Regions from separate parts of the Streptomyces sp. NPDC034049 genome, predicted to be linked through region 3. Evidence: riboswitches for the same ligand, from Rfam matches in the RefSeq annotation. Region 3 holds a riboswitch; each other region holds the start of a gene.
The links. A riboswitch is a leader RNA that binds a small molecule or an ion and turns the genes downstream of it on or off. The one in region 3 is predicted to bind cyclic di-AMP.
Positions count from the first base shown of each region.

Region 1: it holds a riboswitch for cyclic di-AMP, as region 3 does, so the genes downstream of both, ACZ52C_RS21580 (M23 family metallopeptidase) here and ACZ52C_RS13170 (M23 family metallopeptidase) in region 3, are expected to answer to the same signal.
Region 2: it holds a riboswitch for cyclic di-AMP, as region 3 does, so the genes downstream of both, ACZ52C_RS27625 (C40 family peptidase) here and ACZ52C_RS13170 (M23 family metallopeptidase) in region 3, are expected to answer to the same signal.

Region 1 covers NZ_JBVISJ010000007.1:138,549-141,813, forward strand. Annotated here, with positions in the region: gene ACZ52C_RS21575 (M16 family metallopeptidase) at 1-1,219, shown strand, start outside; cyclic di-AMP (ydaO/yuaA leader) riboswitch at 1,422-1,592, shown strand; gene ACZ52C_RS21580 (M23 family metallopeptidase) at 1,606-2,394, shown strand; gene ACZ52C_RS21585 (GntR family transcriptional regulator) at 2,600-3,265, shown strand, end outside.
Region 2 covers NZ_JBVISJ010000010.1:190,851-194,115, forward strand. Annotated here, with positions in the region: gene ACZ52C_RS27615 (ATP-dependent Clp protease proteolytic subunit) at 1-607, shown strand, start outside; gene ACZ52C_RS27620 (hypothetical protein) at 615-932, shown strand; cyclic di-AMP (ydaO/yuaA leader) riboswitch at 1,305-1,475, shown strand; gene ACZ52C_RS27625 (C40 family peptidase) at 1,479-1,952, shown strand; gene ACZ52C_RS27630 (DUF6328 family protein) at 2,030-2,578, shown strand; gene ACZ52C_RS27635 (ATP-binding protein) at 2,550-3,008, opposite strand.
Region 3 covers NZ_JBVISJ010000003.1:772,227-775,491, reverse strand. Annotated here, with positions in the region: gene ACZ52C_RS13175 (aldo/keto reductase) at 1-705, opposite strand, end outside; gene ACZ52C_RS13170 (M23 family metallopeptidase) at 824-1,885, opposite strand; cyclic di-AMP (ydaO/yuaA leader) riboswitch at 1,896-2,057, opposite strand; gene ACZ52C_RS13165 (PP2C family protein-serine/threonine phosphatase) at 2,312-3,265, opposite strand, start outside.

The DNA of each region.
Region 1 (3,265 bases), on a different contig from region 3:
CCTGGACGCCGAGCCCGCCGGCATCGAGGGCGTCGCCACCATCATGACCAGGGCCTTCTCCGAGGGCACCGACAAGCACACGGCCGAGGAGTTCGCCGCCGAGCTGGAGCGGTGCGGCGCCACCCTCGACTCGCACGCCGACCACCCGGGCGTACGCCTGTCCCTCGAAGTGCCCGTCTCGCGGCTGGAGAAGGCCCTCGGCCTGCTCGCCGACGCCCTGCGGGCCCCCGCGTTCGAGGACGGCGAGATCGAGCGGCTGGTGGCCAACCGGCTCGACGAGATCCCGCACGAGACCGCCAACCCCGGCCGCCGGGCCGCCAAGGAGCTCTCCAAGCAGCTGTTCCCGGCCACCTCCCGGATGTCACGGCCCCGCCAGGGCAGCGAGGAGACCGTCGAGGGCATCGACTCCGCGGCCGTTCGCGCCTTCTACGAGCGGCACGTGCGCCCCGCGACGGCCACCGCCGTGGTCGTCGGCGACCTCACCGGGGTCGACCTCGACACGCTGCTCGCCGACACCCTGGGCGCCTGGACCGGCTCCCCGGCCGCGCGGCGACCCGTGCCGTCGGTGAGCGCCGACGACACCGGGCGCGTGATCATCGTGGACCGACCCGGTTCCGTGCAGACCCAGTTGCTCATCGGCCGGGTCGGCGCCGACCGGCACGACCGGGTGTGGCCGGCCCAGGTGCTCGGCACCTACTGCCTCGGCGGCACCCTCACCTCCCGCCTGGACCGCGTCCTGCGCGAGGAGAAGGGCTACACCTACGGCGTGCGGGCGTTCGGCCAGGTGCTGCGGGCCGCGCCCGACGGTTCGGGCATCGCGATGCTCGCCATCAGCGGCTCCGTCGACACCCCCAACACCGGGCCCGCGCTGGACGATCTGTGGACGGTGCTGCGCACCCTCGCCGCCGAGGGCCTGACGGACGCCGAGCGCGATGTCGCCGTGCAGAACCTGGTCGGGGTCGCCCCCCTCAAGTTCGAGACGGCCGCGGCCGTGGCGAGCACGCTGGCCGACCAGGTCGAGCAGTACCTGCCGGACGACTACCAGTCGACGCTGTACCGCCAACTCGCCGCCACCGGCACCGTGGAGGCCACCGCGGCGGCCGTGAGCGCCTTCCCGGTGGACCGTCTGGTGACCGTCCTCGTCGGGGACGCCGCGCAGATCGAGGAGCCGGTCAGGGCCCTCGGAATCGGCGAAGTCACCGTCGTCCCGGCCGAGTAGGGGCGGCCGGACGGACGCGTGTCAGTGGGGCCCTGGTGACGGAAGAGTCACCAGGGCCCCTGTTTGTCCGTATTGATGGCGGAGGTTGTGTGTCTGACCTGTGGCGTAGTTAACAAATCCCGTGATCCGTTTGTTATTTCGAAGACGGCCCACTTAGCGTCGGTCCGGCTGTTCGTCAGAAGTTCGCCGCAGCCGCGGCACCGGACAGTCATCGCCGAGTCCCCATGGCGTGAGCCAGGGGAGCCGGGGACCCACCGAAGTCCCTGGGGTGAATCGGGTGCCCTTCGCGAGCGACGCGAAACGAGGGGTAGCCGTAGGAGACCTTCCTGCTCCGAACCCGTCAGCTAACCCGGTAGGCGAGAAGGAAGGAAAGGACCAGCCACTTCATGGCGTTCACCCGCGCCCCCGGGAAGCACCGCCGTCCCGGCCGTGTGCAGCGCACGACCACGAGGAACGTGGGCGTTGCCGCTCTCACCACCACCGGTGTCCTCGGCACCCTCGCCGGCCCCGCGCTCGCTGCGGAGGAGCCCGCCGTCGAGCAGACCGGCCTGAACCAGATCATCATCCTCGGCGACACGGTCGCCGACCAGGTCGACGCCCAGGCCGTGGCCCAGCAGCAGGCCGCCGAGGTCGCCGCCGTCAAGAAGAAGGCGCAGGAGGAGGCCAGGAAGGCCGCCGCCGAGAAGGCCGAGCAGGAACGTGCCGCCGCCAAGGAGCGCGAGGAGATCAAGGCCCGTGCCGCCCGCGCGGCCGAGCGCGAGCGCCTCAACGCCTACGTCGCCCCCATCAGCGGCTCCTACATCTCCACCGGCTACAAGGCCGGCGGTGCCGTCTGGTCCTCCGGCAGCCACACCGGTGTCGACTTCCACGCCGCGTCCGGCACGGCCGTCCACGCGGTCGGCTCCGGCACCGTCGTCGAGGCGGGCTGGGGCGGTGCCTACGGCAACAACATCGTCATCAAGATGAACGACGGCACGTACACCCAGTACGGCCACCTGTCGTCCATCGGCGTCTCCGTCGGTCAGACGGTCACCCCCGGCCAGCAGATAGGCCTCTCCGGGGCCACCGGCAACGTCACCGGCCCCCATCTGCACTTCGAGGCCCGGACGTCGGCCGAGTACGGCTCGGACATCGACCCCGCCGCGTACCTGCGCTCGCACGGCGTGAACGTCTGACGCGCGCCCCCGCTTCCCAGGAGGCCCCGGCTCACCGAGCCGGGGCTTTCCTTGTTGTGGTGACCCACCACTTGTGACGCACCTCCTGTCCAAAAAATATCCCTGGATTCCGGTCCGCCGTCGGAAATTCCGTCTTCCTGCAATAGAGTCGCTGGAACACACGTCAATCATCGACGTTTCACGGGGATTAAGGCGGAGGTCGGTCATGCGTATTCCGGCGCACTCGGTATGCACGGCGATCCGTGATGACATCGTCGCGGGTGTCTACGAGCGCGGCAGCCGGCTCACCGAGGAACTGCTCGCCCGCCGGTACGGCGTCAGCCGGGTGCCCGTGCGCGAGGCGCTGCGCACGCTGGAGGCCGAGGGGTTCGTGGTGACCCGCCGGCACGCGGGCGCGTGCGTCGCCGAGCCGACCGAGCAGGAGGCCGCCGACCTGCTGGAGATGCGCATGCTGCTGGAGCCCCTGGGGGCCGCCCGCGCCGCGCAGCGCCGCACAGAGGCGCACCTCAAGGTGTTGCGGGGACTGGTCAGGTTGGGCCAGGAGCGGGCCAGGAGGGGCAACAGCGAGGATCTGCGCTCGCTGGGCGGCTGGTTCCACGAAACGCTCGCGCAGGCCTCCGGCAGCCCCGCCCTGACCTCGACACTCGCCCAGCTCCGGCACAAGATCGCCTGGATGTACGTGGTCGATGCGCCGGCCGACCCCGGGGAGTCCTGGGCGGAGCACGGCGGCATCGTGGACGCGGTCGCGCGCGGCGACGGCGACCGGGCCCGCGCGATCACGTCCCTGCACACCGAGCGGGCCACCGCCGCGCACCGGCTCCGATTTCCGGCCGGGTCCGGCGGGGCGGAGCGCCCGGAACGTGTGAGGACT
Region 2 (3,265 bases), on a different contig from region 3:
GCTGCCCGAGTTCACCGAGCGCACCAGTGCGGGTCACCGAACGATGGATCCGTATTCGAAGTTGCTGGAAGAACGGATCGTGTTCCTCGGGACGCAGATCGACGAGACGTCGGCGAACGACGTGACGGCGCAGTTCATGCACCTCGAACACCAGTCGCCGGACCGCGACATCTCGCTGTACATCAACTCGCCCGGCGGCTCGTTCAGCGCGATGACCGCCCTCTACGACACGCTCCGCTTCGTCAGCTGCGACGTGGAGACCGTCTGCCTGGGACAGGCGGGTGCGGCCGCAGCGGTGCTGCTCGCGGCGGGCACGCCGGGCAAGCGGTTCGTGCTGCCGGGGGCGCGCGTGCTGCTCCACCAGCCGGCGGTGGCCGACCGGATCGAGGGGCAGGCCACGGATCTGGCGATCCAGGCCGAGGAGTTGACCCGCAACCGCCGGAGGCTGGAGGAGATGCTCGCCCGGCACACGGGCCAGAGTCCCGAGCGGATCAGCGCCGACATCGAGCGAGACCTGTTCCTCGACGCCGAGGCGGCGGTGGAGTACGGGCTGGCCGACCGGGTGATCCCGAGCCGCAGGACCTCGACACGTCCCGGCACGAGGTGAGCCACCGATGCTGCCACCCGAACTTCCGCCGTTGCCCGCGCTCACGCGCGCCGAGGCCGAGCTGATCGACCGTTATCTGGACGTGGTCGACCTGCTCGGCCGGATCAACCCGGCCCGATCGGGTGACACCTACCGCGGGTTGCGCGCGGCGCAGGCGCTCGTCGCCAAGGCGACCGCCCTGCGCGACGCGCTCGAACTGATGCACGCGCGCGGGGAGAACGAGGTGCACGCCCCGACGCTCGCGCGAGCTCTACGGGTCCTGGACGGCGAACGGCGCGCGGGCCGCGTGGCACTGCCCCCGAAACCGGAGGATTCACCCGCCTGAACCGATCCGGGGGCGCTCGCCGTACTACTGACGGGGTGTCCGGTCCAGGTCTCACGCCGTCCGGACGGCCTACCGCGATCGACCCATCGGCCCATACGTCGTGAGGACCTGTGAAGTTGCGCAACATGCCTGGTACCGGGCCGGAATATGCCATTCCGGTGCTGGTGCGGACCTCCTCGACCGACTGGACACAGCAGCCGAAAATGGTCTGTCCACCCGAACGGGTGAGTGGTGAGTAAGACCACAAATACCCGGTTCCGTTGGGATTTTCGGACTTCTGTGCGCCAAGATCCCTTCCTGACGACAAGCCCCCGCCGCAGCGGCGGGGCGATCCGGGTGGACGCCGAGTCCTGCCGCCGCCCGGATGACCGGTCGACAGAAGTGCATCGGCAGGAGTGGAGGACCCAAGCACGACGGGTCGCCGGAACGGTCACGCCATGACCGGGCCGAGCAGCCCTTGGGGTGAAGCCGCGTCAGCGGCCGGGCAACTTCGCCAGCCCGAATCCGACAGGTCATCCTTCACAGGCGGCTGACGAAGGGTTGCGCATGACTGCGCTGAATCGTGTCCCGTCGCTGTTGACCCGGGCCGGCACGGCCTCGGCTCTGACCATCGCCGCTGTCAGCGGCAGCATCGTGGTCCCGGGCGCCGCATCCGGCGCCGAGGCCGCCACGGTGGCGTCGAAGGCACTGAAGGTCGCGGCTTCCAAGAAGGGCTCCCCATACAAGTACGGCGCCGTGGGCCCGAGCAGGTTCGACTGCTCAGGGCTGACGCTCTACTCGTTCAAGAAGGCGGGCAAGAAGCTGCCCCGTACTGCTCAGCAGCAGTACAACAAGACGAAGCACATCTCCGCGAGCAGCCGCAAGCTCGGAGACCTCGTCTTCTTCCACTCGGGTTCGAACGTCTACCACGTCGGTATCTACGCGGGGAAGGGAAAGATCTGGCACTCGCCGAAGACGGGTGACGTCGTCCGGCTGCAGAAGCTGTGGACGAAGAACGTCTGGTACGGCCGGGTCCGCTGACCCACCGTCGGGGGCGGCGGAGCTCTACGCCGCCCCCGACGGGCGTGCGACCGGCGGTTTTGGATACCCGTTCGACCATGGCCGACGAACGCACCCGACCCGCACGCAACGAGACCCCCCTCGAACGCGCCGACCGCAATTTCTCCGAGCTGCTCCAGGAGTTGCGCGTCACCCAGACCGGGGTACAGATCCTCTTCGCGTTCCTGCTGACGCTGGCCTTCACCCCGCGCTTCCCGGACCTGGACTCCGTCCAGCGCGCCACCTACGTCGTCACCCTGCTGCTCGCGGTCCTCGCGGCGACGCTCTTCACCGCCCCGGCCGCTCTGCACCGCTCGCTCTTCCAGCAGAACGCCAAGCCCCTCATCGTCCAGGTGTCGTCCCGGCTGGCCACCGCCGGACTGTTCGTGCTGATGCCGGCCTTCACCGGCTCCGTCCTGCTCGTCGTGGACGTGACCCTCGGCCGGAAGGCGGGGATGGCCGCAGGGGCCGGCACACTCCTCGTCTGCCTCCTCCTGTGGGCCGTGCTCCCCAAGCTGGTGGTCCGCTTCTCCGACCACCACGACTCCTCGGCACGGTCGGCCCCGGACGAGGACCCCGTCAGGTTTCCTGCGGACCGCCCGCGCTGACCGGCTGCGCCGAGACCGTCCACGGGAGTTCGATCGCCACCGTCTTGCCGCCCTCCCGGGTGGGTCTGACGCTCAGCCTGCCGCCGCACTCCGCGGTCAGCCAGCGGATGATCACCATGCCCCGGCCGTTGTCCTGCTGGACGGCGGCCGGCAGCCGTTTCGGGAAGCGTGGATGGCTGTCGGTGACCCCGATGCGCAGCTGCTCGTCGCGGTCGAGGGCGAGGGCCACGGTGAAGGTGGGCGACTGACCGAGGGTGTGCTGCACGGCGTTGGTGGCGAGCTCGGACACGATCAGGCGCACGGTGTCCGCGATGTCGGCGTCGCCCGGCAGGCCCCATTCGGCGAGCACGCCGGCGACGTAGTTCCGGGCGGTGGACACCGAGGCGGGATCGCTCGGCAGAGTGACGGATGCTTCCAGGTGATCTGCCATGGCGAGGCGTCCCTTTCCCACGGGACCGGTGTCCGACAGGGAGCGGATGGTTCGACTACGGTCCCGGACTGGTGCTTCGCGCCAGACTGCCACTACCTGGGCCGTCACGGGTGGCGATCCACCAAGATATGCATATATCTGTCGCTCGAAGCGGTGAACTATCCGACGGCCGACCGTATTTGGGTGGGGTTCTCCTCCATCCTCTGTCGTCACCCCGTCGTCACCCCGACTTCGCGCGCCGGGCGGAAGGAGAATCC
Region 3 (3,265 bases):
GCCTGCGGCTCGGGGGCTGTCGACCGCCGTGCCGGGGCGGTACTTGCCCGTCAGGAAGCCCTTGGCAAGGGCGAAGTACGGGACGGCGGAGAGGCCGGCGTCGGCGGCGACGGCCTGGAGGGGGCCCTCGTAGGTGTCCCGGGAGACCAGGTTGTAGTGGGGCTGGAGCGCCACGTAGCGGGCCAGGCCCTCGGCGGCCGAGAAGTCCAGGGAGGCCTTCAGGCGTTCGGGGCTGATGTTGGAGGCGGCTATTGCGCGGACCTTGCCGGCCTTCACCAGGTCATCGAGGGCGGTGATGATCTCCTCGACGGGGACTTCGGGCTTGTCGAAGTGGGTGTAGTAGAGGTCGATGTGGTCCGTGCCGAGGCGGGCCAGCGAGGCGTCGGCGGCGGCCTTGATGTTGGCCGCCGTCAGGCCCTGGTACTCGGGGTGCTGGCTCACCTTGGTCGCGATGACCACGTCGTCGCGGTTGCCGCGGGACCCGACCCACCTGCCGATGATCCGCTCGGACTCGCCGCCCTCGTTGCCCTCGACCCAGGCCGAGTACGAGTCGGCCGTGTCGATGAAGTTGCCGCCCGCGGCGGCGTAGGCGTCGAGGACGGCGAAGGACTGCGCCTCGTCCGCCGTCCAGCCGAAGACGTTGCCGCCGAGGGCGAGCGGGAAGACCTCGATGTCGGACGTGCCGAGCCTGCGAAGAGAAGTCATGTCCAACGTCAACGAGCGGACCGGACGCCCGCATTCCCCATCGACACCGAGGCAGGACGAACGCCGCGTAGGCCCGGGGCTTACGCGGCGTCGCTGTGCAGTGCCGAGGGGCGGCGGGCTACGGGGTCAGGCCCTTGCTGCGGAGCCAGGCCGCCGGGTCGATGCCGCTGCTGGAGCCGCCGGGGTGGACCTCCATGTGGAGGTGGGCGCCCGTGACGTTGCCGGTGGCGCCGACGCGGCCGATGACATCGCCGGTGGCGACCTTCTGGCCGACGCTGACGCCGATGGAGGACTGGTGGGCGTACCAGATCTCGGTGCCGTCATCGAGGGTGAGGACGGTCTTGTAGCCGTAGGAGCCCTCGTAGCCGGCCTGCGTGATGGTGCCGCTGTGGACGGCCTTGATGAGCGTGCCGGTGGGGGCCGCGAAGTCGAGGCCGGTGTGGTAGCCGGAGGACCAGTACGGGCCGGCCTGACCGAAGGTGGAGGTGAGGGTGTACGAGGAGGTGGGAAGGGTGAACTGCTTCGCCAGGGCGGCGAGACGCTCGGCTTCCTTCTTCGCCGCGGCCTCCTCCTCCGCCTTCTTCTGGGCGGCGGCCTCCTTGGCCTCGGCTTCCTTCTTCTCCTTGGCGGCCTGCTCGGCGGCCTTGTCCGCGGCGGCGGTCTGCGCGGCCTCGGCGGCGGCCTTGTCGAAGGCGTCCTGCTGGGACTCGGCCTGCGCCATGATGCGGGCACGCAGCGCCTCGCCGGCGTCCGCGGTGCCCTGCTCGGTCTCGGCGGCGGTCAGACCGGCGCTGCTGAGCGGGGTCCTGGAGGCCTCGGGCTCCGGCTCGTCGGCCTCGTCCTCGAAGACCGAGCCGACGTTCGGCATGTCGGGCATCGATATGGAGACCGGGGCCTTGCCGGACTGCGCGCTGGCCATGCCGGCGCCGCTGACGGCGGCTATGACACCGACGCCGAGGACCGTGGAGCTACGGGCCAGTCCGTTACGGGCGAGTACGCCGCTCTTCTTGGCGACGCGGTGCCGGCCGCGAGCGGGGCGCAGGGTCTCCTCGTTCGGATTCCACTCCTGCCAGGGGCCCTCGTTGTCGCTGTCATAGCTGCCGTAGCCGAACGTCTGGCTCTCGCCGTCACGTTGGGCCGGCACGAACGGGGCTTCGGTCGCGGACCGGTTCGACGCCACGTGGGCGTACTCCTTCCTTCCTCCTCGCCTACCGGGTTAGCTGACGGGTTCGGAGCAGGAAGGTCTCCTACGCGCGTAAACCGGTCGTGCGTACAGCCACGGCGGTTTCCGTGCGATTCACCCCAGGGTGGTGGTTCCCCGGTTCCCTTGCGGGATTCGGCGCATGAGCACGGAGCCGTCTCTTGTGACGGCTGGGACGACCGCGCTGCGTTATCGAACGTTAATAGACGCGAGTACTCCATTCCAAGCTGTTCTGAATGATCGTTCCGGTCTTCGCGCTGGACTTTACGGGTCATGAGGGGTGGAAAACGGGCGAGTTGACCTTGACTCGCGAGTAACAGTTGCCTTGACGGGACGTCACTTCCTCTACGGAACACGGTGACACGGACACGCTCGGTGATATCGGTGTGCGAGCGTGGCCGTGTCTCAGGGGCGGCGGACCGCCAGGAGGGCCATGTCGTCCGTGGTGCGGTCGCCCGTGTGCCGGCGGACCTCCTGCGCGAGGGTCGTCAACAGGGCGCGCGGGGCGGTGAAGCCGCGGCCGGCCAGGCGCGCGGCCGGGTCGTAGAAGACGCCGTGCGCGTCCCGCGCCTCGGAGAGGCCGTCGGTGTAGAAGAGCAGCGTGGCGCCGGACGGGAATCCGGTCTCCTCCGCGCGGTCGGGCCAGGTGCCGAGGTCGTCCATGCCGAGCGGGAGCGCGGGCTGCCGGGCGTCCAGCGTGCACAGGGTGCCGTCGGCGTGCAGCAGCAGAGGGGAGGGGTGGCCCCGGTTGACGATCCGGGCACGGCCGGCGCCGTGCGGGAACTCCGCGAGCACGGCCGTCACGAACCCCTCGTACTCCACCGCCGCGTCCCGCCGCGCGGCCTCCCGCCGTGTTCCCTCCCGGGCCAGCGCGCGTTCCAGCCGCTGGGCCACCGCTTCGAGTGTCGCCTCCTGTTCGGCCGCCTCCCGGAACGCCCCGATCAGCACCGCCACCGCCGACACCGCCCCGAGCCCCTTGCCGCGGACGTCGCCGACGATCAGCCGTACGCCGTGGGGCGTGTCCTGCACCGCGTACAGATCGCCGCCGATCGACGCACCGGCCTGCGCGGCCTCGTACCGCGCGGCGACCTCCAGCCCGCCGATCCGCTCCTGCGGCACCGGCAGTACGGCCCGCTGCGCCGCCTCGGCGATCTCCCGGGCGGTGGCGAGCCGGGCGTCGCTGCGGCGGACGAGGCGGTTGATCAGTACGGCCAGTACGGCGACCGTGGCCACCGTGGCGATCTCGGTGACCGCGTCCACCCGGCCCGCGTCGTCGTAGTAGAAGCGCACGGCGGTGATCCCGGCCACCGACGCGGCGCCGACGACCACCGTGCCGAACAGCGTGAAGAGCGGGGCCGT